DNA from 2 places in the Halomonas sp. ND22Bw genome. Region 1 is predicted to be linked to the other one. Evidence: predicted binding sites of a transcription regulator. Region 1 holds the regulator's gene; the other holds the start of a gene.
What was found. The regulator FliA, encoded in region 1, starts transcription of late flagellar genes. The targets are predictions, from matches to a motif close to CTAAAGTTNNNNNNNNNNCNGCCGATA.
Positions count from the first base shown of each region.

Region 1 (15,843 bases):
GCCTGGCCGGTGCGGGCCTGCAGCCGCCGCGCGTAGAGCGCCAGCCCCACCACCGCGGCCACCGCCAGGGCCAGCGCCCAGAGGGTGGCGTCGAAGCCCGGCTGGGCCACCGGCGCCGGCATCATCAGCCCGCGCACGTTGAGGAACAGCGCCTCGAACAGCGACAGGCTCTGGCGCGGGCTCGGCAGCGCCTGGAGCACGGCGAAGTACCAGAACAGGATCTGCACCAGCAGTGGAATGTTGCGGAAGATCTCGACGTAGGCGGCGGCCAGCCGGGCCAGCAGCCAGTTGCTCGAGAGCCGGGCGATGCCCACCGCGAAGCCGATGACCGTCGCCGCGACGATGCCGAGGCCGGATACCAGCAGGGTGTTGAGCAGCCCCACCACGAAGGTGCGGCCGTAGGTGCTGTCGCCGCTGTAGGCGATCAGCGTCTGGGGAATGGAGAAGCCGGCCCGCTCCTGGAGGAAGCCCAGGCCGGTGGTGATGCCCCGGGCCTCGAGGTTGGCCAGGGTGTTGGTCACCAGCATCACGATCAGCGCCGCCAGTCCCAGCAGCAGCAGGGCCTGGATCACCAGCGCGCGCACGGCGGGGTCGCGCCACAGCGGCCCCCGCTCGGAAGACGAAGAACGCAGCATGTCGAGCCTCGAATGCGATGAGACGGCCCTCACCCCCGGCCGGGGGTGAGGGGAAACGGAGGGTCGATGCCGATCAGCGGATGGGCGGCGCGTAGAGGATGCCGCCCTCGTTCCACAGCGCGTTCATGCCGCGGCCGATGGCGAGCGGGGACTCCTCGCCCACGGTGGCGGCGAACACCTCACCGTAGTTGCCCACCTGGGCGATGATGTCGTAGGCCCAGTCGTTCTCGAGGCCCATCTGCTCGCCGTAGTTGCCGTCGCCGCCCAGCAGGCGTGCGACCTGGGGATTGGGCGGATTCTGCTGCATCTCGTCGACGTTGTCGCTGGTCACGCCCAGCTCCTCGGCGTTGATCATGGCGAACACCGACCACTGGACGATGTCCAGCCACTGGTCGTCGCCCTGGCGCACCACCGGGCCCAGCGGCTCCTTGGAGATCAGCTCGGTGAGGATCTCCACGCTGTCGGGCTCCGGCAGCTGCAGGCGCAGGGCGCTGAGCTGGGAGGTGTCGGAGGTCAGGACATCACAGCGGCCGCTGGCGAAGCCCTGGGCCGTCTGGTCCGGGGTATCGAAGGTCACGGTGTCGATGTCGATGCCCTTGGAGGGGAAGTAGTCGGCCAGGTTCAGCTCGTGGGTGGTGCCCGACTGGATGCAGATGGAGGCGCCGTTCAAATCCTCCAGGCTCTCGATGCCGAGGTCCTTGGCGACCATGAAGCCCTGGCCGTCGTAGAAGGTGGTGGTGGTGAAGTTGAGGCCCAGGGAGTTGTCGCGGGTGGCGGTCCAGGTGGTGTTGCGCGAGAGCATGTCGATCTCGCCGGACTGCAGCGCGGTGAAGCGCTCCTTGGCGGTCAGCGGGGTGAAGACCACCTGCTCCGGGTCGCCGAAGATGGCCGATGACACCGCGCGGCAGGTCTCGACGTCCAGGCCCTGCCAAGTGCCGTTCTCGTCCGGCGAGGAGAAGCCGGACAGCCCGACGTTGACACCGCAGCGCAGGTTACCGCGTTCCTTCACCTCGTCGAGGGTGGCGGCCGAAGCGTGGCTTGCCGCCGTCAGGCCGAGGGTCGCGACGGACAGGGCGATCAGCGTCTTGTTGTTATAGCGCATGATCTTGACTCCATAGCTGTAGATAGAAGGTTTGTGCTTGTTATTCGCAGGACGAACATAGCCAGAGTCGGCAGCCGGCGCACCGGCTTGCATTTAAACGTTCGATTCGATCTGCCTTGCTGCGGCGCAACAAGAAAGCCCCGGCATCGGCCGGGGCTGACGGTCGTGGCGGGGATCGTCCGACACCTCGCCGAGCGTTGACCGGCTCGGCGATTAGCATCGGTCCGGCGCGCGAATCAGTGCTGGAACGAAGACTCGGCGAGCGCAGAGCGTTTTCTTGCGGCGCTCAGCCGCACTTGGACCAGCCGCATCCCGAATAGCAGGTCGGGCAACCGTCCATCATCACCAGATCGCCGCCGCACTCCGGGCACTGGCCAACCACGGTGGGCCCGCCCTGACCTGCCTCGGCCGCGCGCTCGGCCTCGGCCTGCTCCTCGGGGCCGGGCGGATGCCAGGGCCGGCCGGCCAGGCGCCGGGCGTGACGTGCCACCAGCTCCTCCACCGGCACCTGCAGGCCGTCCTGGTCGAGGAAGCCCCGCCGGTAGAGGATCTGCTGGATCGACCAGGCGATAGCGGCGACCTCGGAATCGTGGAACATCGGCTTGCCCCAGCGGTTCATGCCGCAGCGCACCCGGCCCTTGTCCCAGGCCACCTTGCGCAGGTCGGCCACCGCCTGGGTGACGTAGCCGCCGCGAGCGGCCAGCGACAGGCTGCGCATGGTGGCGGTGATCCACTGGTGCTCGCTGGACAGCTGCCCGGAGGGCAGGAAGAACTCCACCGGGCGCTCGATGACCACCCGCTCGCCGTTCAACACGCCCTCCACCGGCATGAAGGACACCAGCAGGTAGACCTTGCGCCGGCCCTCGGCGCCGACGTAGGAGATCTTCTCCGACACCGCCTCCAGGGTGCCCTCGGGGCGCGAGGGAATGCGCCGCGTCAGCGGGTCCTCATCGGCCGGCGGCGGCTCGTCCTGGGGCTGTCGGACACGGGACGACAGGATCTTGGAGGTGATCTCGATGCTCATGACGGGGCTCCTGTGAAAGCCGATGCGGTGTCGTTTGACGGACGGCCGTTCACGGCCGTCGCGAGCCCTGGTTTACCACTTGCCATAGGTGCCCTCCTTGAGCGCATCGTGCAGGTTCGCCGCGGTGTGCTCCTCGCCCTCGTAGATCACCGTCTCGTCGCCGGAAAGCTCCAGCCGTTCGCCGTTCTCCAGCTCGAAGACGTAGACGGTATTCTTGAGATCGTCCTCGCGCACCAGCACGCCCTGGAAGGCCTCGGGATTGAAGCGGAAGGTGGTGCAGCCCTTGAGCCGGCTGTCGTAGGCGTCCAGGTAGAGATCCTGGAAGTCCTCGTAGGCGAAATCGGTGGGCACGTTGACGGTCTTGGAGATCGCCGAGTCGATCCAGGCCTGGGCGGCGGCCTGCACCGCCACGTGCTGGGCCGGCGAGACGCCGTCGGCGGTGACGAAGTAGTCCGGCAGGTCACTCTCCACGGCCTCGGGGGCGACGACATGGCGATAGGCGGCCAGCTCGAAGGAGACCACCTCGATCTGCTCCTTGGTCTTGCGCCCGGCGCGAATGACGTTGCGAAAGTAGCGATGCGAGAAGGACGGCTCGATGCCGTTGGAGGCGTTGTTGCCCAGCGACAGCGAGATGGTGCCGGTGGGCGCGATGGAGCTGTGATGGGTGAAGCGCGCGCCGTGCTCGGCGAGTTCGGCCACCAGCTCGGGTTCGACCTCGGCGACCTTCTGCATGTAGCGGCTGTAGCGGGCGTGCAGGATTCGCCCCGGCACCCGGTCGCCGGCCTGATAGCCGTCCTGGACCAGCTCCGGGCGCTCGCGCAGCATGCGCGGCGTCAGCTCGAACGACTCGGCCAGCACCGGCGCCATGCCCTTCTCCTTGGCCAGCGCCAGGGCCTGCTTCCAGCCCTCGACCGCCAGCACCCGGCTGACTTCCTCGGTAAAGGCCAGCGACTCCGGCGAGCCGTAGGGCAGCTTGAGCATGGTCAGCGCCGAGCCCAGCCCCAAAAAGCCCATGCCGTGGCGGCGCTTGGCCTCGATCTCGCGGCGCTGGCCGTCGAGCGGCAGGCCGCTGATCTCCACCACGTTATCGAGCATGCGGGTGAAGATCGCAACCACCCGGCGGTAGCGCTCCCAGTCGAAGCGCGGCGCCTCGCCGAAGGGCTCGAGCACGAAGCGCGTGAGGTTGATCGAGCCCAGCAGGCAGGCGCCCTCGGGCGGCAGCGGCTGCTCGCCGCAGGGGTTGGTGGCGCGAATCTCCTCGCAGAACCAGTTGTTGTTCATGCGGTTGACCTGGTCGATCAGGATGAAGCCCGGCTCGGCGAAGTCGTAGGTGGAGCGCATGATGGTGTCCCACAGCCCGCGGGCGCGGACCGTCTCGACCACACGGCAGGCCACCCGGCCCTGGTCATCGAGGGTGTAGCCCTCCTCGACCACCGGCCAGTCGCGGTAGATCAGTTCGCTGTCGTCGACGTCGTCCTTCTCGGCGGGATGCAGCGGGAACGCCAGCGGCCAGTCGGCGTCGGCGCGAACCGCCTCCATGAACTCGTCGGTGATCAGCAGGCTGAGGTTGAACTGGCGTAGCCGGCCGGCCTCGCGCTTGGCCTCGATGAAGCTCTGCACGTCCGGATGGCCGACGTCGAAGGTCCCCATCTGGGCGCCGCGGCGCCCGCCCGCCGAAGCCACGGTGAAGCACATCCTGTCGTAGATATCCATGAACGCCAGCGGGCCGTTGGTGCCGGCCCCGGCGCCGAACACGAAGGCGCCGCGGGGACGCAGGGTCGAAAAGTCATAGCCGATGCCGCAGCCCGCCTTGAGGGTCATGCCGGCTTCCACCACGCCCTCGAGGATGTCACGCATCGAATCGTGGAGGGTGCGCGAGACCGTGCAGTTGATCAGGCTGACCGCCGGCTTGACGGCCTCCGCCCCGGCGTTGGCGACGATGCGCCCGGCCGGGATGGCGCCGTTGTCCAGCGCCCAGCGGAACTGGGGCAGCCAGGCCTCGGCGTCGTCCTCCACCGCGGCCAGCGCCCGGGCCACCCGCTCCCGGGTGGCGGCGGGGTCGGCGTCCACCGGCCGGCCGTGACGGTCCTTGAGGCGATACTTGCTGTCCCAGATATCGAGCGAAGGCGCCTGCAGCGGCACCTCGTCGACGCTGGGCGCATCCTTGGCAGTGGTGGTGCGCATCGATTCTCTCTCATGTGCGGTGAAAACGGCAGCGGTCGCGCACGACCGCCTGTCGCGGAGCATCCCGGCGGCGGAGGTCGCATGGCACGGGCCCGCTCCCGACGGCGCGATGTCTGACTACCATATATAGACGAAAATCACTCTCAGCACACATGATATGGATCATCCGCCCGAGCCGCGGACGAAAGAAAGCGCCCGACCGTGAAGGTCGGGCGCCAGGCTTGGCATCAGGCAACACGCGTCAGAAGCCGCCGCCGGCACCTGAACCGGTACCACCGGCTCCGCCACCTCCTCCAGCGTTGCCACCGTTACCACCGGCTCCGGAACCACCGCCGCCGCCGGAACCGCCGCCGCCGCCGGAACCACCACCGCCGCCGCCGGAACCACCACCGCCGCCGCCGGAACCACCACCGCCGCCGCCGGAACCACCACCGCCGCCGCCGGAACCACCACCGCCGCCATTACCGCCGCCGTCACCCCCGCCACCATTACCGCCATCGCCGCCGCCATCGTCACCATTCGTTGGTGTGGTGGGTGCGCTAGTGGGCGTGGTGGGCACGGTCGGCGCGGGAATGACCTCCTCGCTCGGCACGACGGCGATCAGAGGCAGGAAAGTGCCGTCACATCCGTCCAGCAGTCCCCCGCCGCAGCCGCCACCGCCGCCACCGGCGGCCGGTGCCGGCAGGTCCTCGAGCAACGCGTCGATCTCGGCGTCGGTCAGCGATGCCGACCCGGTCAGTCGGTCGTTCGCGACCCTCGCCATCTCGTCTTCCGAGAGCGTACCGCCCCCGGGCCCGCCGATTTCCGACTGCGCCTGTACGCCAGCGGCTGACAGACAGCCCACGGCGACGACCAGGGCAGCCAACTTGAACCCTTGCATCTCGCCCTCCCCCGCCGCCGGCCCTCGCCGTCGACGCGACATAACGCCATACAACATTTTGTTACATGCACGCTAAGCATCGTCACAGAACGCAGGCTTCACCATCGGAAGGGCCGCTGATTATCGCGACGAGGGAATCAGGCATACGACTGCCTGGCAGACGGCAGGAAACTCGTACCGGGATGACAGGGCGATCGCGCTCCCCTGGGACCACGCCTAGACGGTCCGGGAGTAGCGCGCCTTGTCGCCGTCCAGGTAGGCATCGAAGACCATAGCCAGGTTGCGCAACATCAGACGGCCGGCCGGGCGCACCTCGAGGCAGCGCTCGCCCAGCGTGATCAGGCCATCGTCGCGCATCGGCGCCAGGGCCTTCAGGGCATCGGCGAAGTGGCCGGCGAAGTCGATGCCGTGACGCGCCTCGATGGCATCGACGTCCACCCGGCCGTGGCACATCAGGGCGTGGATGACGTCGCGGCGCAGGCGATCCTCGTCGTCGAGCCGGTAGCCGCGCAGCACCGGCAGCCGCCCGGCCTCGACCCGCTCGCGATAGGCGGCGATCTCCTTGACGTTCTGGCTGTAGCCGTCGCCGACCTTGCCGATGGCGCTGACGCCAAGCCCGATCAGATCGCAGTCGGCGTGGGTGGAGTAGCCCTGGAAGTTGCGCTGCAGGGTACCTTCGCGCTGGGCCCGGACCAGTTCGTCGTCGGGCAGCGCGAAGTGGTCCATGCCGATGTAGACGTAGCCGGCGTCGGTCAGGCGATGGATGGTCAGCTCCAGCAGCTCGAGCTTGCGCTCGGGCGGCGGCATGTCCTCGTCGCGGATCAGCCGCTGGGCCTTGAAGCGCTCGGGCAGATGGGCATAGCTGTAGGTGGCGATGCGATCCGGCCGCAGGGCGACGATCTTGTCCAGGGTGGCCGCGAAGCTGGCCACGGTCTGGCGTGGCAGGCCGTAGATCAGATCGACGCTCACCGAGTGGAAGCCGGCGTCCCGGGCGGCCGTCATCAAGGCGGCCACCTCGGCCTCGCCCTGGACGCGGTTGACCGCCGCCTGCACCTCGGGGTCGAAGTCCTGAACGCCGAAGCTCAGGCGATTGAAGCCCAGCGCACGCAGCTCATGCAGCTGCGACGGGGTGACGGTACGCGGGTCGACCTCCAGGGAAAACTCCCGGGCCTCGGGGGGCGCGAAGCGAAAGCCCGCCGCCAGGGCCTCCATCAGCTCACCGAGCTGGGCAGTGTTCAGATAGGTCGGCGTGCCGCCACCCAGGTGCAGCTGGGCAAGCGTGCGCTCACTATCGAAGAGTTCGGCCTGGAGGCCGATCTCGCGCTTCAGCAGGGCGAGATACTCGGCCGCCCGCTCGCGGCGATGGGTGACGATCTTGTGGCAGGCGCAGTAGTAGCAGAGGCTTTCGCAGAAGGGGACGTGCACGTAGGCCGACAGCGGCTTGGGCGCGGCGACGCGATGGCTCTGGGCGGCCTGGGCCCGATAATCGTCTTCGGCGAAGGCGGCCTGGAACTGCGGCGCCGTCGGATAGGAGGTATAGCGCGGCCCGGGGCGGTCGTACTTCTCGACGAGGGGGCGGATGAACGGCTGTGGCTGGGGCATGATCGGACCTCCGGATACGCTGGCGGCGGCCCGGGCCATCGCCGCCTGAGCGCATTATGCCAGCCCTTTCCACGCCCGTTGGCCTCGTCCCACCCGAAGTTGATGCCGATCAAGTCGGTTCCGGCAGGGCTGCCGACTGCGTCGATGGACCTCCCCGGCTCGCCGTCACGAGCATGGTAGAATCGAGAAGATGCCTCGCCGCGCCTGGAGAACGGAATGCGCCTGACCCACTTCACCGACTACTCCCTGCGCGTGCTGATCTACCTGGCCGTGAAGGGCAACGAACACTCACAGGGACATCCAGAGGCGCGCGCCACCATCGCCGAGATCGCCGAGCGCTTCGCCATCTCGCGCAACCATCTGATGAAGGTGGTGCAGGAGCTCAATCGGCTCGGCTACCTGACCGCCACCCGCGGCAAGCACGGCGGCCTGCGGCTGAAGCGGGCGCCCGCCGAGATCTCGCTGGGCGGGCTGGTGCGCGACACCGAGCCCGACCTCGGCCTGGTGGAATGCTTCCGCGACGACAACGCCTGCACCATCACCCCCGCCTGCCGGCTGAAGCCGATCCTCGGCGAGGCCCTGGCGGCCTTCCTGTCGGTGCTCGACCGCTACACCCTCGCCGACCTGCTGGGCCAGCAGCGCGCCGAGCTGATCCAGCTGCTGAATATCGAGGACGCCTCACAGGCCTCGTAAGGCCGACAGCTTCGACACCGCGTGCTAGTCTCCCGACGCCACGGTCATGGATGCCCGCATGTTCTCCTCACGCCCCTTCCTCTCTTGCCTGATGCCTCTCTCGCTAAGCGCGCTGATGGGCATGACCCTCGCCGCCCCGGCGCTGGCCGGCAGCTACAACGTCGACGACGCCCGGGCCCACGGCGACTGGCACTCGCTGGAGCTGCGGCTGGGCGACGAACGCCACGTGCGCGCCATCGAGCAGCACAGCTACAGCGACAGCGTGTTCAGCGTCAACGCCACGCCGGGCGCCTGCGATCACCCCTGGCTCGAGCTGCGCGTCGAACTCGGCGAAGTCCAGGCCGAGACCGGCACCGTCAACCGGGTGCCGGCAGACCTGCTGATCGATCAGGGCTGGGTCCACCAGAGCCGGGCCGAATTCATCACCGAGCGCGGCAACAGCGGCTTCTATGCGCGCCTGGTGCTGCCCGACACCGACGAGGTGCTCGACGAGATGCGCGGCGGCGAGACGCTGCGCCTGCGCCTCCATCGCGCCGAGGACGACCACTGGTTCCTGGTCTTCAGCCTGAACGGCGCCGACGCCGCGCTGGCCCGCATGGAGACGCTCTGCCGCGCAGGCTGAGCCCTCGCCGTTCTTCTCCCGCCCAACGCAGGACGCCCCCGCCGCAAGGCGGCGAGGGCGTCGAGCATGAACCGCGGGGCGATCAGCTGCGGATCAGGTGATCGAAGGCGCCCAAGGCGGCCTTGGAGCCCTCGCCCATGGCGATGACGATCTGCTTGTAGGGCACGGTGGTGACGTCGCCGGCGGCGAAGATGCCGGGCACCGAGGTCATGCCGCGCTCGTCGACCACGATCTCGCCGCGCTCGGAGAGTTCGATGGGCGAGTCCTTCAGCCACTCGGTGTTGGGCACCAGGCCGATCTGCACGAAGACGCCCTCGAGGGCCAGCTCGCGCAGCTCCCCGGAGGCGCGCTCCTCGTAGGTCAGGCCGGTGACGCGGTTGCCGTCGCCGTTGACCTCGGTGGTGCGCGCGCCCTTGATCACTTCGACGTTGGGCAGGCTGGCGAGCTTCTTCTGCAGCACCTCGTCGGCGCGCAGTTCGTCCATGAACTCGATCAGCGTGACCTCGCCGACGATGCCGGCCAGGTCGATGGCCGCCTCGACGCCGGAGTTGCCGCCGCCGATCACCGCCACGCGCTTGCCCTTGAACAGCGGGCCGTCGCAGTGCGGGCAGTAGGCCACGCCCTTGTTGCGGTACTCGGCCTCGCCCGGCACGTTCATCTCGCGCCAGCGGGCGCCGGTGGCCAGCACCAGGGTCTTGCTCCGGAGGCTGGCGCCGGAGGCGAAGCGCACCTCGTGCTCGCCGCCCGGCTCGCCCGGGACCAGCTCGACGGCGCGCTGCAGGTTCATGATGTCGACGTCGTATTCCTTGACGTGCTCCTCCAGCGCCGCGGCCAGCTTGGGGCCCTCGGTGTGCGGCACCGAGATCAGGTTCTCGATCGACAGGGTGTCCAGCACCTGGCCGCCGAAGCGCTCGGCGGCCACGCCGGTGCGAATGCCCTTGCGCGCCGCATAGACGGCCGCCGCGGCGCCGGCCGGCCCGCCGCCGATCATCAGCGTATCGAAGGCGGGCTTCTCGCTGAGCTTGGCGGCCTCGCGCTCGACGGCGCCGGTGTCGACCTTGGCCAGGATCTTCTCGAGGCTCATGCGGCCCTGGTCGAAGGTCTCGCCGTTGACGAACACGCTCGGCACCGACATCACCTCGCGGGCCTCGACCTCGTCCTGGAACAGGGCGCCGTCGATGGCGTCGTGGGAGATGCGCGGGTTGAGGATCGCCATCAGGTTCAGCGCCTGGACCACGTCCGGGCAGTTCTGGCACGACAGCGAGAAGTAGGTCTCGAAGTGCAGGTCGGCGTCGAGGGAGCGGATCTGCTCGATGACCTCGTCGCTGGCCTTGGGCGGATGGCCGCCCACCTGCAGCAGGGCCAGCACCAGGGAGGTGAACTCGTGGCCCATGGGGATGCCGGCGAACACCACACCGGTGGGCTCGCCGTCGCGGTGCAGGGCGAAGGACGGCACGCGCCGGTCGCTGCCCTCGGTGGACAGGGTGATCTTGTCGGAAAGGCCCGCGATCTGCTCGAGAAGAGCGTGCAGTTCCTTGGACTTGTCGCCGTCATCCAGGGTGGCGACCAGCTCAAAGGGTTGCGTGACCTTGCCAAGGTAGGCTTTCAGCTGTTGCTTCAGAGAGTCGTCCAACATAACGGCGGCAATCCTTGATGATATGTGACTCGCAGACACGACTTCCCCGTGCGGGTCGCGAAGCCTCGCGCCCGGGAGCGTGTCAGGAAAAACCGGAATCGGGCCCCGCCGGGACGTGGTCCCGATCTCGCTTGCGCGACTGGTTGGGCGATCGAGGCGCAGCGCCTCGGCGGGGTAACGGGGAGCGGGAGAATCCCGCAGGTCAGCGATCCAATAAAGGATGCACGGATCGGCAGTCCGTTTAGATCTTGCCGACCAGGTCCAGGGACGGCGCCAGGGTCTCTTCGCCTTCTTCCCACTTGGCCGGGCAGACCTCGTTGGGGTTGGCGCGGACGTACTGGGCGGCCTTGACCTTGCGCAGCAGCTCTTCGGCGTTACGGCCGATGTTGCCGGCGTTCAGCTCGATGATCTGGATCTTGCCGTCCGGATCGACGACGAAGGTGCCACGATCGGCGATGCCGGCTTCCTCGATCAGTACCTCGAAGTTGCGCGACACGACGTGGGTCGGGTCGGCCAGCATCGGGTACTGGAGCTTGCCGATGGTCTCGGAGCTGTCGTGCCAGGCCTTGTGGGTGAAGTGGGTGTCGGTGGACACGCCGTAGATCTCGACGCCCAGCGCCTTGAAGGCCTCGTAGTTGTCCTGCAGGTCACCCAGCTCGGTCGGGCAGACGAAGGTGAAGTCGGCCGGATAGAAGAAGAAGATGCTCCACTGGCCCTTCAGGCTCTCTTCGCTGACCTCGACGAAATCGCCGTTGTGATAGGCGGTGGCGTTGAACGGTTTGACTTCGGTGTTGAGCAGGGACATCGCGTCGCTCCTGTTTGAGTGCGTGTGTGGGGAAGACGCGAACAGAATACCCAGCCCCCTCTCATTGGTTAAATTGAATAGGGTGATGCTGACGATAGCCAAGAGCTAATCGGTGCCCCGGCGCCTTCAGGCGCCGGGCTCGGGCTCCTGCCACACCAGCTCGACACGGCGATTGGCGGCGCGCCCCGCGGCATCGTCGTTGGCGGCCAGGGGCCGGGTGTCGGCGTAGCCGATGGCCCGCAGGCTGTCCCGCGGCACGCCTTCCTCGGCCAGCGCGCGCACCACGGCGCTGGCGCGCCCGGTGGACAGCTCCCAGTTGGAGGGGAAGCGCGAGGTGGCGATCGGCAGGCTGTCGGTGTGGCCCTCCACCGAGATCTCGCCGCCGAGGTCGACCAGCCGCTCGGCGAGGTGCGACAGCACCTGCCGGCCGCCCTCGGTCACCCGGGCGCGGCCGCTGTCGAACAGCAACCGGTCCTCGATGCGCAGGGTCAGCCCCTGGTGGGTACGCTCGACGCTGACGCCGTCCATGCCGAGCCCCTGGAAGCGCGGCTGCAGCCCGGCATGGCGCGGCTGGAGCCCTTCGCCCACCGCCAGCGCGGCCCGCATGGCCGGCGCGGCGATTTCATTGCCCTCGCTTTCCCCCTCCCCCGTGGCCAGGCTGCTCATGGAGAGCAGCAGCACGAACAGGGTGATCAGCAGGGTCAGGACGTCGAGATAGCTCATCAGCCAGCTCTCGCCCTCCTCGCCGCCCTGCCCGGGCGGTGCCAGCGCCTGGCGGGTATCGCGGTCAAGCACGCTGCCCGGCCTCCTCGCCGCTGGGAACGCTGCCCTTCGCCGGGTCGCGGATCTCGTCGTGATAGTTGGCGACGAAGGAGTTGAGCGTCTCCTCGATGAACGACGGCAGGCGCCGCTTGGTGATCAGCGAGATGCCCTCGAGCACCATGTTCATGGCGATCAGGCGCTCCTCGGTGCGCCGCTCGAGCTTCACCGCGATGGGCTTGAACACCAGGTTGGCCAGCAGGATGCCGTAGAAGGTGGTGAGCAGCGCTACCGCCATGCGTGGGCCGATGACGTTCAGGTCGCCGGCCTCCATCACCTCGAGCATGTTCACCAGTCCCACCAGGGTGCCGATCATGCCGAAGGCCGGGGCATAGGTGGCCATGGTGCGAAAGATCTGCGCCTCGGCGTGCTCGCGGGCCTTGAGCCGGGCGATGCGCCAGCGCAGCAGGTCGAAGATCTCCTCCTCCTTGGTGTTGGCGATGACCAGCTGGATGCCGGTGCGCAGGAAGGGATTGCGGGCCTGCTCCAGGGCCGACTCCACGGCCCGCACGTCGCCCTTGAACCACAGCCGCGACATGTCCACCAGCTCCTTGATGTCGTCACGGATGTAGGTGTTCTCGCGGCGAAAGACGATGCCCACCAGGCGCACCACCCGCACCACCTCCTTGAGCGGATAGCTGATGAAGGTCGCGGCCAGAGTACCGGCCAGCACGATGGCCAGACCCGGCAGATTGACGAAGCTCTGCGGCGACTCGGCGGTGAACAGCAGGACGCTCGCCAGCATCACGATGCTGGCCAGGATCCCGATCAGGGTGGACGGGTTCATGGGGGACTCCCTGTCGCGTTTCGACGATTAAGTGGATGACGTTCGTGACCCGAGATATGGGCCGATGAGCGCCGGGGACAGGCCGATGCGAGGGTTTTTTGCCATGGGTGAGGCGACCCTCGTCGAACGGGCTGGCCACGGATGGCCAGCACCGGGCCTGCAAGCGGAGCAGGATGCGAGAGCGCCGCTGGGCAAAAGTAGCGCCCAGGGAAGGGTTCACAGCGCCCTCGCAGCAGTCTGGCGCCGGGAAAGCTCATTTCCTCCGAGCCCTGTCGCCATCCGATGGATGGTTATCGGCCTCGACCGGCCAGGCTTGATGCGGTTAGTTGTCACGCAGCTTTCCGCGCAGTCGCCCCACGGCCTGGCTGTGCAGCTGACAGACCCGGGACTCGGTGACGCCGAGCACGGCGCCAATCTCCTTGAGATTGAGCTCTTCCTGGTAGTAGAGCGCCATCAGCAGCTTCTCGCGCTCCGGCAGCGCCTCGATCGCCTCCACCAGCTGGGTCCGCTGCTGGTGGTCGATCAGCCGGGCGAAGGGCGTCTCGGCGACGCCGTCCTCCAGCAGCCGGCCCTCGCCGCCCTCGGCCATCAGCTCCTCGAAGGGCAGCAGCTGGCCGCTGTTGGTATCGCTGAGCAGCCGTCGATAGCTCTCGAGGTCCATGTCCAGGGCCGCGGCGATCTCGGTCTCCTCGGCCGGGCGCCCCAGCTCCTGCTCGAGCCGGCGGGCGGCCTCGTCGGCGGCCCGGGCGTTACGCCGCACGCTGCGCGGCAGCCAGTCGCGGCTGCGCAGCTCGTCGAGCATGGCGCCGCGGATGCGCTGGCTGGCGAAGGTGGCGAAGCTCGCGCCCTGGGTCGAATCGAAACGCCCCAGCGCCTCCAGCAGGCCCACGGTGCCGGCCTGGATCAGGTCGTCCAGCTCGATGCTCGCCGGCAGACGCACCTGCAGCGCCAGCGCCTGACGGCGCACCAGCGGCAGGTAATCATCCAGCAGCGCGTCCTGTTCGATCTTGCCTTGTGCTGTGTACATGGCTCAGCCTCGCCTCTCTGCTCTCACGGGCCTTGGGCCTTACTGAAAGTTCACGATCACCTGCAGCCCCTCGACCGCCAGCGGGGCCTGCCCCGGCAGCGGCGAGAAGCGAAAACTCAGCGGCTCGCCGGCGGGCAGTCCCGCCAGGGCCGTGCTGCGCCCGCGAGGGCCCGGCAGCGTCACGCAGCCGGCCGGATGGCAGAGCCGCGCGTGCCCGCCCTGGCCGGGCGGCGTGCGGAAGCGCCAGCGCACCTCGCGGATGCGACCCTCGGTGCCGGCGGGCGGGGTCAGCGCCTCGCTGGCGGTCTCCCGACCGACGATCGCGGCACGCACCGAGGGCGCCTCGGCCACCCAGCTGCCGGCGGCGTGGGCCGTCGGGACGAGACCGGCGAGGGCGGCTAGGGCGGCGAGCGCCCCGAGCATCAGGCGGCGCCTCATGCCAGCACCAGCAGGTCGATGCCGAAGTATTGCCCGGCGGCCTGGCGCAGGTTGTCGAGCAGCCCGCGGCGCGGCATCCCCGGCGGATGCACGGCGATCAGGCGCCGCGGCCCGCCGCCTTCCGCCAGCCGGCCGAGCACGCCCAGCGCGCGGCGAAAGGCCTCGCCGTCGGCGCCCACCCACAGCGCCCAGCGCGGCTGCTCTTGCGCCAGCACGGCCAGATGCGGGCTCGAGATGGCCACGGGTACCACCTTCCAGCGCCGCGGGTCGCCGACCCAGCGCCGGCCTCGCTCGGCCCAGTGGTCGAGCAGCGCGGTCACCCGCTCGGCCTGTTCCGGCGCGGTGCTCGGCAGCCCCACCACCACCAGGGTGGTCGGCGGGGCCTCGGCCGGCGATGTCTCGACGCCTGCCGCCTCGCGCCGCGATGCCGCCGTGACCGATGTCACGGCGGGCGCCGGCTCGGGCACAAGGTCGCTTCCGGCCTCGGCGGCCGGGCGCTCGAGACTGGCCGCCCAGGCGCGCAGCCCCGCGGCCTGATCGCCGGCCATCACCGCAGCCCCTCCAGGCCGGCGGCGCCGACGTGGCGAATGGCATCGCGTGCCGTCAGCAGCTGCAGCAGCGCCTCCAGCAGGGCGCCCTCGCGGCGACGGCGACGGCCGCCCAGCAGCGCCAGCAGATCGCCGCGCAGCTCCTCCGCCTCGTCATCGGAGGACTGGTCGAGATGGCCCGCCGCGGCGGCCAGCCCGGCGGCCAGCAGCTGGCGCAGCTCACGGTCGGTCTCCGCCGGCAGCAGCGACGGCAGGCGCTCCCAGGCGCGACGCGCCTGGCGCGGCAGGGCCTCGCCGTGGAGTTGGCCGATCAGCAGCGGCAGCACGTCGGCGCCGGCCGGCAGTGGGGTCAGCCACTGGCGCCGCGCCAGCACGCGGCCGCTCTCCGGGTCCACCAGGCTGGCGAACCAGGCGGTCATGGCACAGGAGGCCACAGGCCCGCGGCGACCGCCGGGGCCGGCCTCCACCGCCAGGCGCGCGAAGCGCACGCGCACGGTCTGGCCGCGGAAGCGCGCATCCCGGGTCTCGGCGGCCTCGGCCAGCGGCTCGAGGCTCGACAGCGAGCGGCGCTCGCCGTCGTGGACGACGCGCTGGGCGGGGCGCACCTGGCACAGCCAGGGGGCGCGGGTCTCGTCCAGCCACAGCCAGGTGTCGGCGTCGGGCAGGCCGGGCAGCAGATGCACGGCCACGCCTTGCCGCTCCCGGGCCTGATCGAGCCGCGCCGGCCAGCCCGCGGGCTGGCGATGCTGCAGGTCGGGCAGCACCACCCAGCCGCCGCGGTCGTCGATGCCCAGGTCGGGCATCGCCCAGTCGGCGCCGGGCAGCGAGCGGCGCGCCGCCCACAGCATGCCGGCCCGCTGCGGCGGCGCGTCCAGCAGGCGCGAGAGGTGATCCTCCTGCAGGCAGGCGGGCAGCGCACTCAGGTCCCAGGCGGCCTCGAGGGTGGCGAAGCCGGTCAGCCGGCGACGCAACGTGGCGAGCAGGGCGCCGAGGCGGCGGCCCTGGCCGAGCAGCGCGTCGGCGTCGGGGCGAGCGCTCTTC
Region 1 is NZ_PXWD01000003.1:56,464-72,306, forward strand. It holds gene CVH10_RS05355 (amino acid ABC transporter permease) at 1-635, opposite strand, end outside; gene CVH10_RS05360 (amino acid ABC transporter substrate-binding protein) at 709-1,737, opposite strand; gene CVH10_RS05365 (hypothetical protein) at 2,024-2,761, opposite strand; gene CVH10_RS05370 (adenosylcobalamin-dependent ribonucleoside-diphosphate reductase) at 2,834-4,945, opposite strand; gene CVH10_RS26525 (hypothetical protein) at 5,187-5,708, opposite strand; gene hemN (oxygen-independent coproporphyrinogen III oxidase) at 6,042-7,427, opposite strand; gene CVH10_RS05385 (Rrf2 family transcriptional regulator) at 7,644-8,120, shown strand; gene CVH10_RS05390 (hypothetical protein) at 8,179-8,742, shown strand; gene ahpF (alkyl hydroperoxide reductase subunit F) at 8,825-10,378, opposite strand; gene ahpC (alkyl hydroperoxide reductase subunit C) at 10,620-11,183, opposite strand; gene CVH10_RS05405 (OmpA family protein) at 11,310-11,978, opposite strand; gene CVH10_RS05410 (motility protein A) at 11,971-12,789, opposite strand; gene CVH10_RS05415 (RNA polymerase sigma factor FliA) at 13,112-13,816, opposite strand; gene CVH10_RS25585 (flagellar protein FlhE) at 13,856-14,254, opposite strand; gene CVH10_RS25590 (hypothetical protein) at 14,251-14,802, opposite strand; gene flhF (flagellar biosynthesis protein FlhF) at 14,802-15,843, opposite strand, start outside.

Region 2 (15,843 bases), 270 kb from region 1:
TGACGCCATCCACCACGTCCAGCTCGTTGAGACGCGCCCCCATGGAGGCCCGCACCGTCAAAACGGTATCCAGATGGTCGTCCAGGCTGTCCATCTCGGCGCCCAGATCGCCGCTTCCGGACTCCAGCTTGCCAATGGCCGACTCCAACGTGGTGAAGAGTGCGGCATCGTCGCCGTCGGCGCCGAAGATGTCGCCACCGCTGGTACCCACCGGCATCAGGCGAGAAGCATCGATGCGCTGCTCGCGCACCTTGTCGTCTCCTTCATAAGTGACCGTGCCACCGCCCTGAACGAAGGGCGCCTCGTCGTCCTTGTAGCCACCGAACAGATAGTTGCCGTTGCCGTCGGCGGCGTTGGCCTGGCCGAGCAGGGTGTTGTAGACCCCTCTCAACTCATAGGCCACGGACTGCCGGTCCGCCTCGCTGAGGGTGTCGTTGGCGCCCTGGATCAGCAGCGTCTTGGCGCTGGTGATCGAATCGCTGACGCTGTTGAGCACGCTCTCCGACTGTTCGAGGGCCGTTCGTGCACTGACTCGCGAATCGGTGTACTGCTCGGTAATGGCCAGCGACTGACTGACGCCCACGGCCCGAGCGGCCGCCTGGGGATCGTCGGACGGGCTCGTCACCCGGCGACCGCTGGCGATCTGCTGGCTGACGTCGTTGAACTTGGCCTGCTGCTGATTGAGCGAGCCGACGCTCTGATTGAAGATGGTGAGGGTACTGATGCGCATCTCGTGAGACTCTCCCTATCAACCGCGCAGACCGAGCACGGTGTCGAGCACCGAGGTGGCGGTATCGATGACCTTGGCGTTGGCCTGGTAGTACTGCTGGTAACGGATCAGGTTGGCCGCCTCTTCATCCAGGTTGACTCCGGACTCGGACTGCTGGACGGCCTCCAGCTGCTGGCTGAGCCCCTGCTGGGCCTCCAGATTGACCTGGACGATATTGGTTCGGTTGCCGACGTCGCTGACCAGGGAGGCATAGGCCTCGCTCAGCGAGGCCGAACCGCCCACCACGCTCTTCTGCTGAAGATCCTGCAGGGCCAGGGCGTTCTCGTTGTTCCCAGAGCCGCCCCCCGGACCGGCCGCGGCGATCCTGTCGGTATCGCCGATGGCGCTCTCCAGGCCACCCGCGGCACGACGAACCGGCTGGACCACGAAGCGATCGTTGTCGGCCAGGCCGGCAGGATCGTCGAAGCTCAGGGTCAGGCCGCCAAAGCTCAGCTCGCCGCCGGCATAGTCGACGTCGGCGGCCTCCAGTACGGCCCCGGTGTCCTCGCGCACCACCTCGAAGGCCGGCGCCGCGGCGTCGGTGACCCGCACCGTATAGTCGGTGGCCTTGAGCTGATCGATGCTGTCGGCATCGAAGGCCGCCCCGGCGATCTCGGCGATGCCCGTGTTGCGCTCGGCCGAGAAGGCCCGCGGCTCACCGATACTGAAGAACTCGCCGCCCGCGTCGCCGTTCAGGTCGATGCCTTCGGCATGCTGTCGGTTGACCGCCACCGCCAGCGAGACCGCCATCTGGCCGATCTGGTTCTGGGTCTTGTCCAGGGTCTCGGCGCGGAAGTCCATCAGCCCGCCCAGAGTCCCGCCGCTGATGGCGTCCTCGTCCAGGGCTCGGACGTTGCCGCTGGAGTCCGGATAGCCGACCACGGTGCGCTGAGGATCTTCCGGCGAGGCCATGGCTTCCAGCTTGAAGCTGCGATCGCCCATCACCAACGGCTGGCCATTGGGCAGGCTGACGTTGTAGGACTTGCCGTCCTGGATGTTGAGCCGCAGGTCCATGCGCTCGCTGAGCTCGTGGACCAACTGGTCGCGCTGGTTGAGCAGCGCATTGGGCGCCTCGCCCTGCTTGGCACGTGCCAGAGCGATCTCGCGGTTGATCGAGCCCAGCTGCTCGGTGGTGTTGTTGATCTGGGTGACCTCGTCCTCGATCTGGCCGTTGATGCCGTTCTGCATGTCCTGGAGGTAGCCGTCGAAGGAACGGAACTGGGCGCTCAGGGTATCCGCCGAGCCGAGCACGCCCTGGCGGGCGGCCGGGTCGGAAGGCGCGCTGGCCAGGTCCTCCATCGAGGAGAAGAAGTCCTGCATCAGCGGCGAGAGCCCGGCGGCCTCGTCGGCCAGCAGGTTGTCGATCTGCTCCACCTGGGTGCCGTAGGTCTCCAGCGCGCTGGTCTTGCTGGTGGCGTCGTTCAGCTGGTCGGCGACATAGCGGTTGAACTGGCGCTGGATATCGTTGACCTGCACCCCGCCCGTGCCCGTACTGCTTTCCCCCAGCACGGTCACTTCGCGGTTGTAGCCGGGCGTGTAGACGTTGCTGATGTTGTTGCTGGTGGACGCCAGGGCGTTCTGGGCGGCGTTGAGGCCGCTGAGGCCGGTGGAGAAGATGCTCATGACAGATGTTCCCTTGTGCCGATTCTCTGGCTATCGGCCGCAGCGGGCCGGACTTGAGGCCGAATGTCCTTGAGCCGGGGACTGAAACCCCCCGGAAAAATGCCGATCAGCGTGACGCCAGTCGCTGGCCCTCGGGCAGCGGCCCCAGGGTGTCCATGACCGCGATCAGCTTGTCGGCATAGGCCGGGTCGGTGGCATAACCGCCGCGCTGCAGGGCCCGGGCCGCCTGGTCGGGCGTCGCGGCCGAACTGACGCCGGCATAGCGAGGATTGTCGCCGATCAGACGGGCGTAGTCGGTGAACGCTGCCTGGAAGGAGTCATAGACGCGGAAGCGATCGCGCACCGCCTGGCGACGGCCGTCGATCACCTCATGGGTCAGGATCTCGGTGGTCTCGCCCTGCCAGCGGCTGCCGGCCTTGATGCCGAACAGGTTATGGCTGTTGCCGCCGTCGGCGGTAGGAATCTCGCGCCGCCCCCAGCCGGTCTCCAGCGCCGCCTGGGCGAGGATCAGCTCGGCCGGCACGCCGCTCTCGCGGCTGGCCTCACGGGCCGGGCCGGCGAGCCTGGCCAGGAAGGCCTGAACGTGCTCGGGCCGGTCCGCCATCGCGGCCGGATCCGCCACGGCGGACGCCGGCTCATCCATGCCGGTCTGGAGCGCCTCGAGGAAGGAGGTCGGCGCCGATGACGCGTCACCCTCGGCCCGCGTGCCAGCGTCCGGCTCGGCCATCAGCGCATCGGTCAGCGGGCGCGGCGTGCCGCGGGGAATCCCGGCGATCAGCGCCTCGATGTCGCGGTGACCCGAGGCCGAGGCATCGCCCCCACCGACCGAGCCCTCGAGCTGGGCCACCAGCTGGTCGGCCAGCCCCAGGCCACGCTCGGCCACGGTCTGGGACCACTGCTTGTCGAGCATCTCCTGATACATGTCGCCGGCCTGGCTCTGGAGCAGCCCCGAGGTCGGCACCGCCTCGCGCATGCTCTTGACCATCATCTGCACGAACAGGGCCTCAAACTGCTGGGCGGCGCCCTTCAGGCCCTCGCCGGAATCATTGTGCTTGAGGCGCTCCAGGCCCTGGATGTCCAGGGCGAACTGGCCGCGGGCGGTGTCGGGAGCATCCAGGCTCATCAGATGATCTCCAGTTCGGCGCGCAGCGAGCCCGCTTCCTTGAGGGCCTCGAGGATCGACATCAGGTCGTTGGGCGTGGCACCCAGGGAGTTGAGCGCGTCGACCACCTCCATCAGGTCCGCGCCCTCGACGACCTTGAGGGTGCCGGGCTGCTGCTGGATGCTGATCTCGGCATCCTGGGTCACCACGGTCTGGCCGTTGCCGAACGGGTTCGGCTGGCTGACGTCCACGTCGCTGTCGATGACGATCGACAGGTTGCCCTGGGCCACCGCTGCCCGGCGCAGGGTCACCTGGCCGTTGAGCACCACCGACCCGGTCCGCGAGTTGAGTACCACCCGGGCCGGTTCCTCGGTGGGCGTGACCTGGACGTTCTCGACCCGGGCCATGAAATTGACCCGCGCGTTGGGATCGAGCGGGCCGTCCAGGGCGATCACCCGGGCGTTGCGGGCCGAGGCCACGACACGACCGAACTCCTGGTTGATGGCGCTGACCGCCCGCTGGGCGGTGCCGAAGTCGTCGGTCTGGAGCTGCAGCTCGAGCAGTCCGCCGTTGGCGCCTAGGTCGAGGGGCACCTCGCGCTCCACGGTGGCGCCGTTGGCGATGCGCCCCCCGCCCTGCTGGTTGACCTGCACGCTGGAACCGCCGGCCGCCGCCCCCGCACCACCGACCAGCAGGTTGCCCTGGGCCAGGGCGTAGACGCTGCCGTCGGCGCCCTTCAGCGGGGTCATCAGCAGGGTGCCGCCGCGCAGGCTGTCGGCGTTGCCCACCGAGGACACCACCACGTCGAGGTTCTGCCCGGGGCGGGCGAAGGCCGGCATCTCGGCCGTGACCATCACCGCCGCCACGTTGCGCAGCTGCATGTTGGTGCCCGCCGGCACGGTGATGCCGAGCTGGGAGAGCATGTTGGTCAGGCTCTGGCCGGTGAAGGGCGCCTGGGTGGTGCGGTCGCCGGTGCCGTCGAGGCCGACCACCAGGCCATAGCCGACCAGGGCGTTGTCGCGTACGCCGGCGAAGCTGGCCAGCTCCCGCAGTCGCTCGGCCTGGGCCGGCAGCGCCAACAGGATCATCGCCACGAAGGCCAGCCCGGAGGCCAGCCGCGGAAGTGCGCCCAGCGCGCGTCGAGTGCCGGTCATCATGCCACTCTCCTAGAAGGGCGAGACGTTGAGGAAGAAGCGCTGCAGCCAGCCCATGTGCTGCGCCTCGTTGATGTAGCCGTCGCCGACGTACTCGATGCGGGCGTCGGCCACCGAGGTCGAGGGCACGGTGTTCTCGCCGGTGATGTCGCGGGGATTGACCACGCCGCCGAAGCGGATGAACTCGGTGCCCTGGTTGATGGCGATCTGCTTCTCGCCGCGCACCCGCAGGTTGCCGTTGCCCAGCACGTCGATCACGGTCACGGTGATGGTGCCGGTGAAGGAGTTGTTGGCCTGGGAGCCACCGCCGCCCTGGAAGTCGCTCTCCCCGGAGACATCGAAGCCGTACTCCGCCAGGGTATCGAGGGCATCCGGCAGCTGGGCCAGCTCGAGGCTGGACGAGCCGTTGCGGTCGGCGTTCGAGCGGGCGTTCTTGCTGGCGCTGACCTGTTCGTCCAGCACGATGGTCAGGATGTCGCCGATCATCCGCGGACGACGATCCTCGAACAGCGGCTGATAACCGCTGCGCGGCTGGTAGATGGCCCCGTTGGCGCGCGCCATCGGCCGCTCCGGAATCTCGATCCGCTCCTGCTCGCCGACCACCGAGGCGTGGGGAATCTGCGCACAGCCCCCCAGCACCGCCAGTGCCACGACCAGCAGCCAGCGCCATGCACCACCCGCAATCATCCCGCTCATGCCCTCGCCCTCCGGTCCATCACTCGCCTCACAGCTGGGCCAGGCGCGAGAGCATCTCGTCGCTGGTCTGCACGGCCTTGCTGTTGATCTCGTAGGCACGCTGGGTCTGGATCATGCTGACCATTTCCTTGACCACGCTGACGTTGGAGGTCTCGACGTAGTTCTGCATGATGCTGCCGGTGCCGTTCATGCCGGGAATATCCTCGGTGCGCGGCCCGGAGGCGGTGGTCTCGGCATACAGATTGCCGCCGAGGCTCTCCAGCCCGGTGGGATTGACGAAGGTGGAGAGGGTGACCTGGCCGACTTCCTGGAGCTCGCTGTCGCCCGGCACCTTGACCGACACGATGCCATCCTCGCCGATGTTCACCGACAGGGCGTTCGGCGGGATGACGATGCCCGGCTCCAGCGGGTAGCCGTTGGCGGTCACCATCTGGCCGTTCTGGTCCAGCTGGAAGCTGCCGTCACGGGTGTAGGCGGTGGTGCCGTCCGGCATCATCACCTGGAAGAAGCCCCGGCCCTCGATGGCCAGGTCACGGCTGTTGCCGGTCTGCTCGAGCCCGCCCTGGGTGTGCAGGCGCTCGGTGGCCACCGGACGCACGCCGGTACCGACCTGCATGCCCGACGGCAGCCGATCCTGGGCGTTGGTCTGGGCACCGGGCTGGCGCAGGTTCTGATACAGCAGATCCTCGAACACCGCCCGGGACTGCTTGAAGCCGTTGGTGTTGACGTTGGCCAGGTTGTTGGAGATGACGTCCAGCTTGGTCTGCTGGGCCTCCAGGCCGGTCTTGGCCGTCCATAGTGACTTGATCATTCTGATTCCCTCATGTTCGTTCGGCTCAGCTCAGCGAGAGCAGGCTGTTGGCCCGCTGATCGTTCTCGTCGGCGGTGCTCATGACCTTGGTCTGCATCTCGTAACGGCGCGCCACGTCGATCATCGACACCATGGTCTCCACCGGATTGACGTTGCTGCCCTCGAGCGCACCGCTGATCAGCTTGGCATCGTCATCGGCCGGCAGCAGGCCGGGCTGGCCGTCCTGGCCGGGGGCGCGGAAGAGGCCATCGACGCCGCGCTCCAACCCATCGGGCCCCGGCGTGGCCAGCTTGAGGCGACCCACCGGCACCAGGGCGTCGGGCCCCTGGCCGGGGGCGATGGCACTGATCGTGCCGTCGGCGCCCAGCGAGACCTGCGCGCCCAGGGGCACCTGGACGGGGCCGCCCTCGCCGATCACCGGGTGGCCGGCGCTGCGCAGCAGACCGTCGCCATCGACCTGGAGGTCGCCGCGGCGGGTGTAGGCCTCGCTGCCGTCGGGGGCCTGGACGGCGAGCCAGGCATCGCCCTTCATCGCCACGTCCAGGGTGCGGCCGGTGCGGGTCATCGGGCCGGGCGAGGTATCGGCGCCCGGCGTGGATGCCGCCACCGAGGCGCGGGTGTCCAGGCGCCCGTCGCCCTCCACCGGCACCGCGCGCATCGCATGCAGCTGGGCGCGAAAGCCGGTGGTCGAGGCATTGGCCAGGTTGTGGCTGACCACCGCCTGCTGCTCCATGCTCTGGCGCGCGCCGCTCATGGCGGTATAGAGGATGCGATCCATGACTCAGCCTCCCGGGCTTAGCGGCTCAGGTTGATGGCGGCCTGCAGGACCTCGTCCTGGGTGGAGATGGTCTGGGAATTGGCCTGGTAGGCCCGCTGGGTGACGATCATGTCGACCAGCTCGCTGGCCAGGTCCACGTTGGAGGTCTCGATCGCTCCCGAGGTGATGGTGCCTAGCACGCCGGTACCGGCCTCGCCCACCAGCTCCTGGCCCGACGCCGCGGTGGAGCGCCAGGCGTTGTCGCCGACCGCCTCGAGCCCTTCCGGGTTGCGGAAGTTGGCCAGGGCGATCTGGCCGGCCGGTATCGACTGCTCGTTGGCGTAGTTGCGCATCACGGTGCCGTCGTCCTGGATGGAGATGCCCACCAGGGCCCCGGAGGTGTAGCCATCCTGGGTCAGGGAGTTGGTCGCGGAGGTATTGCCGAACTGGGTGGAGCCGGCGATGTTGAGCCCGAACGCCATCGCGCCAGGACCGGCACCGAGCGGTGTGGTGTCATCGTTGGCCACGTCGATGGTCGGCATGTTGTCCAGGGTCGCCGGATTGCCATCGATGGTCGCCAGCTGACCGTTGGTGTCGAAGGTCACCGTGAAGTCATTGGCGGCATTGTAATGCCCTTCCATCGCCACCTTGGCGTTCCAGGTATTGGCCGTCGCGGGGTCCTTCTCGTAGTACACGGTGACGTTGCGTGCATTGCCCAGCGAGTCGTAGACCGAAAAGTTGTTCGAGAAGTGGTAGTCGAGGGTCTGCTCGGTGCCCGCCGGGTCCGTCATGTCGGTCGAGACCGTGGCCTGGCTGAGCCCTTCACCGGCCACCTCTCGCGCATCCAGGTTGAAGGAGGTCGCGACATTGGCCGTCGCACTGGCCGGCATGTCGTCGGCAGGTACCTGCAGCACCTGTGGCTGGCCGCCGGCCTGGACCTCATTCGCGGCATTGAGCCCGTAGCCCATGATCCGTGCGCCCTGGGCATTTTCCAGGTAGCCGTCGGCGGTCATGGACAGCTGACCGTTGCGCGAGTACACCACTTCGCCTTCCTGCTGGAAGCGATAGAAGCCGTCGCCGCTGATCGCCAGATCCAGGTTGCGGCCGGTATTCTCGATATTGCCGTCGCTGAAGTCCTGCAGCACGGCCGAGACCTGGGTACCCAGGCCGGTGGAGCCGGCATAGATATCGGCGAACTGGGCGCCGGAGCTCTTGTAGCCCACGGTCTGGGAGTTGGCGATGTTGTTGCCCAGCACGTCGAGGCTGGAGGAGGCGGCGTTCAGGCCGCTGAGCGCTTGTGAGAAGCCCATGTCGTGTTATCCCTGCGTTATCGAATCATGAAAGGTGCTGAGCCGACCCGCCCCTCGAACCGGCCCCGACGCATCACAGAATCTGCTTGATGTCCCCAAGCCCCACCTGGCCGTAGACGGCGCCGAGGTCGAGCCGGACGTCACCGTCCGGGGACGGCGTGACGCTGTTGACCATGGCGTAGTTGAGCGACTCGACCGACACCGGGCTGTCGCCCTGGCTGGCTTCGACGCGGAACTGGTAGGCACCATCGGCGGCGACCTGGCCGTCGCTGGTCTTGCCGTCCCAGCTGAAGGACTGCACGCCGGCGTCCATGGCCCCCAGGTCATAGGCATTGACCACCTGACCGGCGCCGTTGGTGACGGTCACCTTGACCCGGTCGGCCGGGGCGGCCAGCTCGACGCCCATGGGCGTGGTGGTCACGTCACCCGCATCGTTCTGGTCGAGCAGCACCCGGTTGCCGGGCACCATCACGCCCTGCCCGATCAACGCCGTGGCCTGCAGCGTGCGCCCGGCGTCGATCTGGCTGGTGATCTCGGACAGCGAGTCGTTGAGCTTCTCGATGCCGCTGACGGTGTTGATCTGCGCCAGCTGGGAGGTCATCTCCTCGTTCTTCATCGGATCCATCGGATCCTGGTTCTGTAGCTGGGTCACCAGCATGGTCATGAAGTTGTTGCGCAGCTCGTCGGACTGGGCAGACGTCAGCCCCGAGCCGCCGCCGGCCCGGTTCGCCCCGGAGGCGCCGCCATTGAGGCCGTTGAGCACGCCGGAATCGATGGTGGATGCCATGGGATCAGCCCTCGCCCAGGGTCAGGGTCTTGAGCATCAACTGCTTGTTGGTGTTCATGACCTCGACGTTGGCCTGATAGGAACGGGAGGCGGAGATCATGTTGGCCATCTCCGCCACGGGATCGACGTTGGGCAGGCTCACGTAGCCCTGCTCGTCGGCCAGCGGGTGCTCGGGGCGATACTCCTGGCGCAGCGGCGCCGGATCCTCGACCACCTCGCGCACCCCGACGCCGCCCACGCCACGGCGTGAGGCGGCCTGGCTCTCGAACATCACCTGCTTGGCGCGGTAAGCCTCGCCGTCGGGGCCGGCCACGCTGTCGGCGTTCGCCAGGTTGCTGGCGGTGACGTTCATGCGCTGCGACTGGGCGCTCATCGCCGAGCCGGAGATATCGAACACGGAAAACATCGACATGCCACCGCTCCTTATTCGGGTTGCATGGCCTTCTTGAGGCCCTGGATACGACTGTTGAGGAGCGTCAGGGAGGCCTGATAGCGCACCGAGTTGTCCGCGAAGGCGGTGCGTTCGCGGTCCATGTCGACGGTGTTGCCGTCGAGGCTCGGCTGGTCCGGCACCCGATAGAGCAGCTCCCCGCGCGGCGACGGCATGCCCTGGCCGGCCAGATGGCCGCCGTCGGTGCGCGCGAGCGACAATCCGCCGCCCGCACCGGCACCGCCCTGGCGTGTCGCCCTGGCCAGTTCGGCACCGAAGTCCATGTCGCGGGCCTTGTAACCCGGGGTATCGGCGTTGGCGATGTTGCTGGCCAGCACCTTCTGTCGCTCATGGCGCAGGCTCAGCGCCTGCTGGGAGAAGTTGAGGGAGGCTTCGAGCTGATCGATCATCCGGCACGCTCCGGAAAAGGAAATTCGTCGACGATGGAGAATAGCCACGGTGCTGTCAGCCCAAAGGATCGAACAGCCCTCGATAGCCGGGCCATTTCACGGCATCCCCCATCGAGGCGAGCGCTAGACTGCCGTCAGGAACTTCCTCCGAGCGTGCCCATGTCCCGATTGATCCGCCGCTGCCTGCTACCGCTGTTGCTGCTGGCCGCCCTTCCGGCGTCGGCGGAGGACACGGCGATGCTCGATGCCGTGCGCGCCTTCCTGACCGCCGAGGCCGCCCCGCTGGGCGACGAAGTCAGCGTGACGCTCTACCCGCCCGCCGCGCACTTCCCGACCTGCCGCCAGCCGACGCCGTTTCTCTCCGACACCTCACGGCCGCCCTTGGGGCGCCTCTCGGTAGGAGTGCGCTGCGCCGGCGAGGATCGCCGGACGCGCTACCTGCAGGCCGAGGTCAGCGTGATCGGCCACTACCCGGTCACCGCCCGTGCCATCGAGGCCGGGACCCGGCTGACGCGGAACGATCTGGAGGAACGACGGGGAGAGCTCGAGCGGCTGCCACGCCGGGCGCTGCGCTCCATCGAGGCGATCGTCGGCCAGGAGGCTCGCCGTTCGCTGGCGGCGGGACGGGCGATCCAGTCCCACCAGGTGCGGGCACCGCGGCTGGTCGAGCGCGGCGCGAGCGTGATCCTGGAGGCCGGCGGCCAGGGCTTTCGCGTCACCCGCCAGGCCGAGGCGCTCGGTGCCGGCGGTCGCGGGGAGCGTATCCGAGTGCGGCTGGACGACCGCCGCATCCTCGAGGGGCGCATCATCGGTCGCAATCGCCTGGCCGTGGAGGGCTGACCCGGGCTGGCCGTTACCCCCGGCCGGGCATTAAAGTGTCGGCTTCGAGTGCCGATAGCTCGAATAACGCACCGCTCACGAGGCCTTTCACCGTGAAAGTCGACAATCACCATCCCCTGCGCCCCGGACAGGTCGAGTCACGCGACACGACGCGCCAGACCCGGGAAACACCCGCGGCGGGGCAGGACGCCCCGGAACCTGCCACCTCGACGCACCTGCGCCAGGGCGCCACCGACCCGAGCCGTGACATCGACGCCGCCCGGGTCAACGAGCTGCGCGAAGCCATTCGCGACGGCCAGCTGGAGATCAAGCCGGAACGCATCGCCGATGGTCTGCTCGCCAGCGTTCAGGATCTGCTGGCCGACGAGGGCGACGCTCAGTGAGCCTGCAGCGACTCCTCGACGGCCAGGCCGAGCGCCTGGCACGCCTGGGCCAGCTACTCGAGGAAGAGCAGGCGCTGCTGGTGGTCGGCGAGATCGACGGCCGGCGCCTCAATGCCCTGGCCGAGGAAAAGACCGCCGTCCAGCAGGACCTGGAGGACACCGAAGTCATCCGCGCCCGGGTTCAGCGCCAGCTGGGCTATGCCGAGGGCACCGAGGGCGCCCGCCAGGCCGCCGCCGACGCCGGCTGTCTCGACGGCTGGCAGGCCATGCTGAACCAGGCACGCCACATCGCCCGGCTCAACGAGCGCAACGGACGCCTGCTGGAACTGCGTATGCGCCACAACCAGCAGATGCTCGACTACATCCACCGCCTCGCCGACCCCGACACCTACTCCGCCGACGGCCGCACCGGCCTCCAGTCGCGCCGCCTCGACGCCCGGGCCTGAAACGAGCCGTTCGTCTCAGGCCGTCGTCGGGCGCGCCTCCCACCAACCCGCCAGGTCGGCCGGCGCCTGGGGCGTGCCCAGCAGGTTACCTTGCCCCAGCGATACCCCCAGCGCACGCGCGGCCTCCAGCTGGGCCGGTGTCTCGATGCCGATCAGCACGACCTCCACACCGAGTGCCTGAAAGCAGCGCAGCAAGGCCTCGAGCACGCCACCCCGCTCCAGCGAGTCGATCATCCTGGGATTCAGCTTGATCCGCGATATCGGCAGCGTCGACAGACGCGGTAGATCCAGCGGCGCGGCGCCGATATCGTTGGCCACCAGGCCGACGCCGAGACGTTCCAGACGCCGCAGCAGATGGGTCTGGCTGGCGGCATGCTCGATCAGCCCCTGCTGCCCCAACTCGAGGGACAGCCAGCCACGCTCCAGCCCCTGCTGCCTGAGGAAGAGATCCAGCGGACGACGATCGAACACCGCCTGATCGAGCAGGTCGTCGTCGACGTTCACCGCGACGTCGAGCTCGGCCAGCGGCGAGCCCTCGGCCTGCCAGGCGGCATGCTGGGCGATCACCGTGGCGATCACCCAACGATCCAGACGCACCTGTTCGCCCAGTTCGGCCACCACCGGCAGGAAGTCGGCAGGCAACAGCGGCCCCAGGGTCGGATGATGCCAGCGCAGCAGCGCCTCCAGCCCCAGGCAGCGACCGCTGTCCAGTGCGATCAGCGGCTGGTAGAGCAGTCGGAAATGCGCTTCCGGATTCAGCAGCGCGTCCTGCAGCCGCTGACGAAACGCCAGCTGCGCGTCCAGGTGGTGGCGCAGGGCTTCATCGAAGAAGGCGTGCCCCGAGGGCCCGGCACGTTCCAGTGCCGTCTCGGCACTGCTCAGCAGCTGCAAGGGCAGCTCCCCGTCCTCGGGATAGATGGCGACCCCGGCGGAGAGGGTCAGCAGGGTCGGGTGCGTCTCCTGACGGAAGGGCGGCTCCATGGCCTCGAGGCAGCGCATGACCGTGGCCTGGAGCCCGCCGGGCGTGAGCGGCGGCTCGATCAGCACACCCCAGCAGCCGGGCCGCAGCTTGACGAGGCTGTCCTCGCGGCGCAGGGTGCGGGCGAGACGCTGCTCGACACGACCGGCCAGCGCCTCGAACGCCGCAGCGCCCAGCGTCTCGCGCAGCGCCGCATGGCCGTCGAGCCGCAGCATGATCAGCCCGACACACCCTTCGGTGCGATCGGCACGCTCCAGGGCATGCTCCAGACGGTCCTCGAACAGCCAGACGTTCGGCAGGCGCACGGGCAGCCTCTGCCAGGCGCCGGGCTCCAGGGCGGCGGAGGATTCCCCGGGGTCGATGACGCTCAGCAGGCGCAGCCGATCGCCCTGCTCCCGCTCCACCGGGGTCGCGCTCACCAGCACCAGATGGCCATCGTCCTGGGGATCGGCGGCGAGGCGCGCCGGCTCCCAGCCCTCTTCCAGCGCAACCCATTCGTCATGACGGTCGTGCAGGAAACCGGAGTAGCGGATCAGGCCATCGACCGGACGCCCCATCAGCTCTTCTTCGTCGAGCTCGAGCAACGCCCGGAAACCGGCGTTGGCCCACCGGACCCGGCCCGCGTCATCCACCAGCACCAGCCCGAACGGCGCCTGCTCGACGACCAGACGCGACAGGGGAGCGGGCAGAGACTGCACCCGTGCCTGCTTGCCGTTGCCCTGTGTATTTTCCCCGCCACCGTCGCCCGCCATCGCGCCCGTCCCGTAAGTATCTATTTGCGTCACGCCATCGGATGTCGGCCGTGGCCGGGCGTTCTTGAGCATTTCATCGGCGCAGACCACCGTATCGCGGCACTCCTGGGCTCGCCCGAGAGCCCTCGACGCTTCCAGTCTCCAGTGTAACAACGGTTCGTGACCTGCTCGTCGCGAAAAGCACCGCGAAAAGCCGACATCTTGGCGATATCTCAAGAAATGAGACGCCTTCTCGCTGCGTGTCGAGCGACCGGCGCCACCCGGCACGCCAGCGTCGCGCCCTCCCCCGTGAGCGCGCGCCGCTTGCCTTCGACAGACCGCTTCCCCAGACTCGTTTCCCCTGCCATCACCGCGGTTCATGCCATGAGCGCCTCCTACAACCTCACCCTGGTCGCCCTCTCCTTCGGTGTCGCCGCCATCGCCTCACTGACCGCCCTCGATCTGGCCGGCCGTGTCCGCGCCAGCACCGGCGCCCTCGGCCATGCCTGGCTGGCCGGTGGCGCCTTCGCCATGGGCACCGGCATCTGGGCGATGCACTTCATCGGCATGCTGGCCATGGAGATGGCCGCGACGGTGGGCTACGACGTCCCCATGACCGTGCTCTCGCTGATGGCGGCGATTCTCTCCGCCGCACTCGCCCTGGGCGTCGTCCATACCGGCCGGCTGAGTCGCCGACGCCTGGGTCTCGGTGCCCTGGTCATGGGACTCGGCATCTGCCTGATGCACTACCTGGGCATGGAGGCCATGGAGATCCAGGGAGCGCTGCGCTATCGGCCGACCCTGTTCCTGCTCTCGCTGGCCATCGCCGTGTCGGCGGCGGGCCTGGCCCTGTGGCTCGCCTTCCACCTCAACCCGGCCGCCGACCGCCAACCGCCGCTCTGGCAGAAGGGCCTGGCCGCGCTGGTCATGGCCGTGGGCATTTCCGGCATGCACTACACCGGCATGGCGGCGGCCCTTTATCCCGAGGGCGGCATGCCGGCGGCGAGCGGCGGCCTGTCGCCCCACCAGCTCGCCGTCACCGTGGCCCTGGTCTCGACCTGCATCATGGTATCCGCGCTGCTGATCTCGCTGTTCGACGCTCACCTGTCATCGCGCAACGCCCGGCTCGCCGACTCGCTGCGCGAGGCCAACCGGGAGCTCAAGGGCATGGTCTATCGCGATGCGCTGACCCAGCTGCCCAACCGGCTGCTGCTCGAGGAGCGCCTGGACGCCCTGCTCGCCGCCCCGCCTTCGATGTTCGCGGTGTTCTTCGTCGACCTCGACCGCTTCAAGCAGATCAACGACTCGCTGGGCCACCATGTCGGCGACGCGCTGATCCAGCAGGCGGCCAGCCGACTGCAGGCCGCGGTGCGCGACATCGACACCGTGGCCCGGGTCGGCGGCGACGAGTTCATGGTGCTGCTGGAGAGCGAAGTGACGCCTGACGTGGCCGCCGCCCTGGCCCGACGCCTGGTCAGCACCCTGGACAAGCCCTTCCAGATCGAGCACAGCGTGGTGAAGGCCTCGACCAGCGTCGGCATCAGCCTCTATCCCGACCATGGCGGCGACAAGCACGCGCTGATGATCCACGCCGACGCGGCCATGTACGACGCCAAGCAGAGAGGCCGCAACACCTTCCAGTTCTTCGAGCCGGACATGACCTCGCACGCCGAGCGGCGCAGCCACCTGGAACGCCGGCTGCGCCGAGCGATCGAGGAAGGCGACCTGAGCCTGGCCTATCAGCCCAAGGTCGATGTCGACTCGGGCCGCATCACCGGCGTGGAGGCGCTGCTGCGCTGGCACGACGCGGAACTCGGCACGGTGACGCCCGACGAGATCATACCGCTGGCCGAGGATACCGGGCTGATCCAGCCGCTCGGCGAATGGGTGCTGCGCACCGCCTGTCGCTACGCCCGGAAATGGGCCGACGAGCACCGCCAGGCCCTCGACATGGCGGTCAATATCTCCGCCGTGCAGCTCAACGACCGCCACTTCGTCGACAGGGTCAAGCGCGTGCTGGCTGACACGGGCCTGCCCCCTTGCCACCTCGAGCTCGAACTGACCGAGAGCACGCTGATCCGGGATCCCGACCACGCCCTGGAGGTCCTCAACGCGCTGCGCGAGCTGGGCGTGATGCTGTCCATCGACGACTTCGGCACCGGCTATTCGAACATGGCCCAGCTGCGTCGCTTCCCCATCGATCGCCTGAAGATCGACCGCACCTTCCTGGCCGAGGCGGTCACCAACCCACAGGACATGGCGATCGTGACCGCCGTGATCGCCCTGGCCCGCAGCCTCGACCTGCGAGTGGTCGCCGAGGGCATCGAGAGCGAGGAGCAGCTGGCGCTCATCCGCCAGCTGCAGAGCCACGAGTACCAGGGGTTCCTGTGCAGCCAGGCCTTGCCGGGCGATGCGCTCGCGTCCTTCCTCGCCGACCGCCCGCAGTTCGACGAGCCTCGGCCGGCCACCTCGGCCTGAATCGCCGCTCTACCCCAGCGCCTTGACGATCAGCTGCACGCCGACGAGCGCCATGGCCAATACCACCAGCCGGTAGAAGAGCCGCTCGTCCACCCGATGCTGCAGCCACAGACCGCTGCGAACCCCGGCCCAGGCCA
Region 2 is NZ_PXWD01000003.1:329,376-345,218, reverse strand. It holds gene flgL (flagellar hook-associated protein FlgL) at 1-730, opposite strand, end outside; gene flgK (flagellar hook-associated protein FlgK) at 749-2,392, opposite strand; gene flgJ (flagellar assembly peptidoglycan hydrolase FlgJ) at 2,499-3,515, opposite strand; gene CVH10_RS06650 (flagellar basal body P-ring protein FlgI) at 3,515-4,582, opposite strand; gene CVH10_RS06645 (flagellar basal body L-ring protein FlgH) at 4,661-5,335, opposite strand; gene flgG (flagellar basal-body rod protein FlgG) at 5,373-6,155, opposite strand; gene CVH10_RS06635 (flagellar basal body rod protein FlgF) at 6,181-6,933, opposite strand; gene flgE (flagellar hook protein FlgE) at 6,951-8,222, opposite strand; gene flgD (flagellar hook assembly protein FlgD) at 8,296-9,009, opposite strand; gene flgC (flagellar basal body rod protein FlgC) at 9,014-9,421, opposite strand; gene flgB (flagellar basal body rod protein FlgB) at 9,433-9,849, opposite strand; gene flgA (flagellar basal body P-ring formation chaperone FlgA) at 10,009-10,689, shown strand; gene flgM (flagellar biosynthesis anti-sigma factor FlgM) at 10,782-11,072, shown strand; gene CVH10_RS06600 (flagella synthesis protein FlgN) at 11,069-11,518, shown strand; gene CVH10_RS06595 (EAL domain-containing protein) at 11,534-13,249, opposite strand; gene CVH10_RS06590 (bifunctional diguanylate cyclase/phosphodiesterase) at 13,613-15,706, shown strand; gene CVH10_RS06585 (sulfite exporter TauE/SafE family protein) at 15,716-15,843, opposite strand, start outside.
Region 2: the regulator FliA is predicted to act here: its motif matches at 2,424-2,450, upstream of flgK (flagellar hook-associated protein FlgK).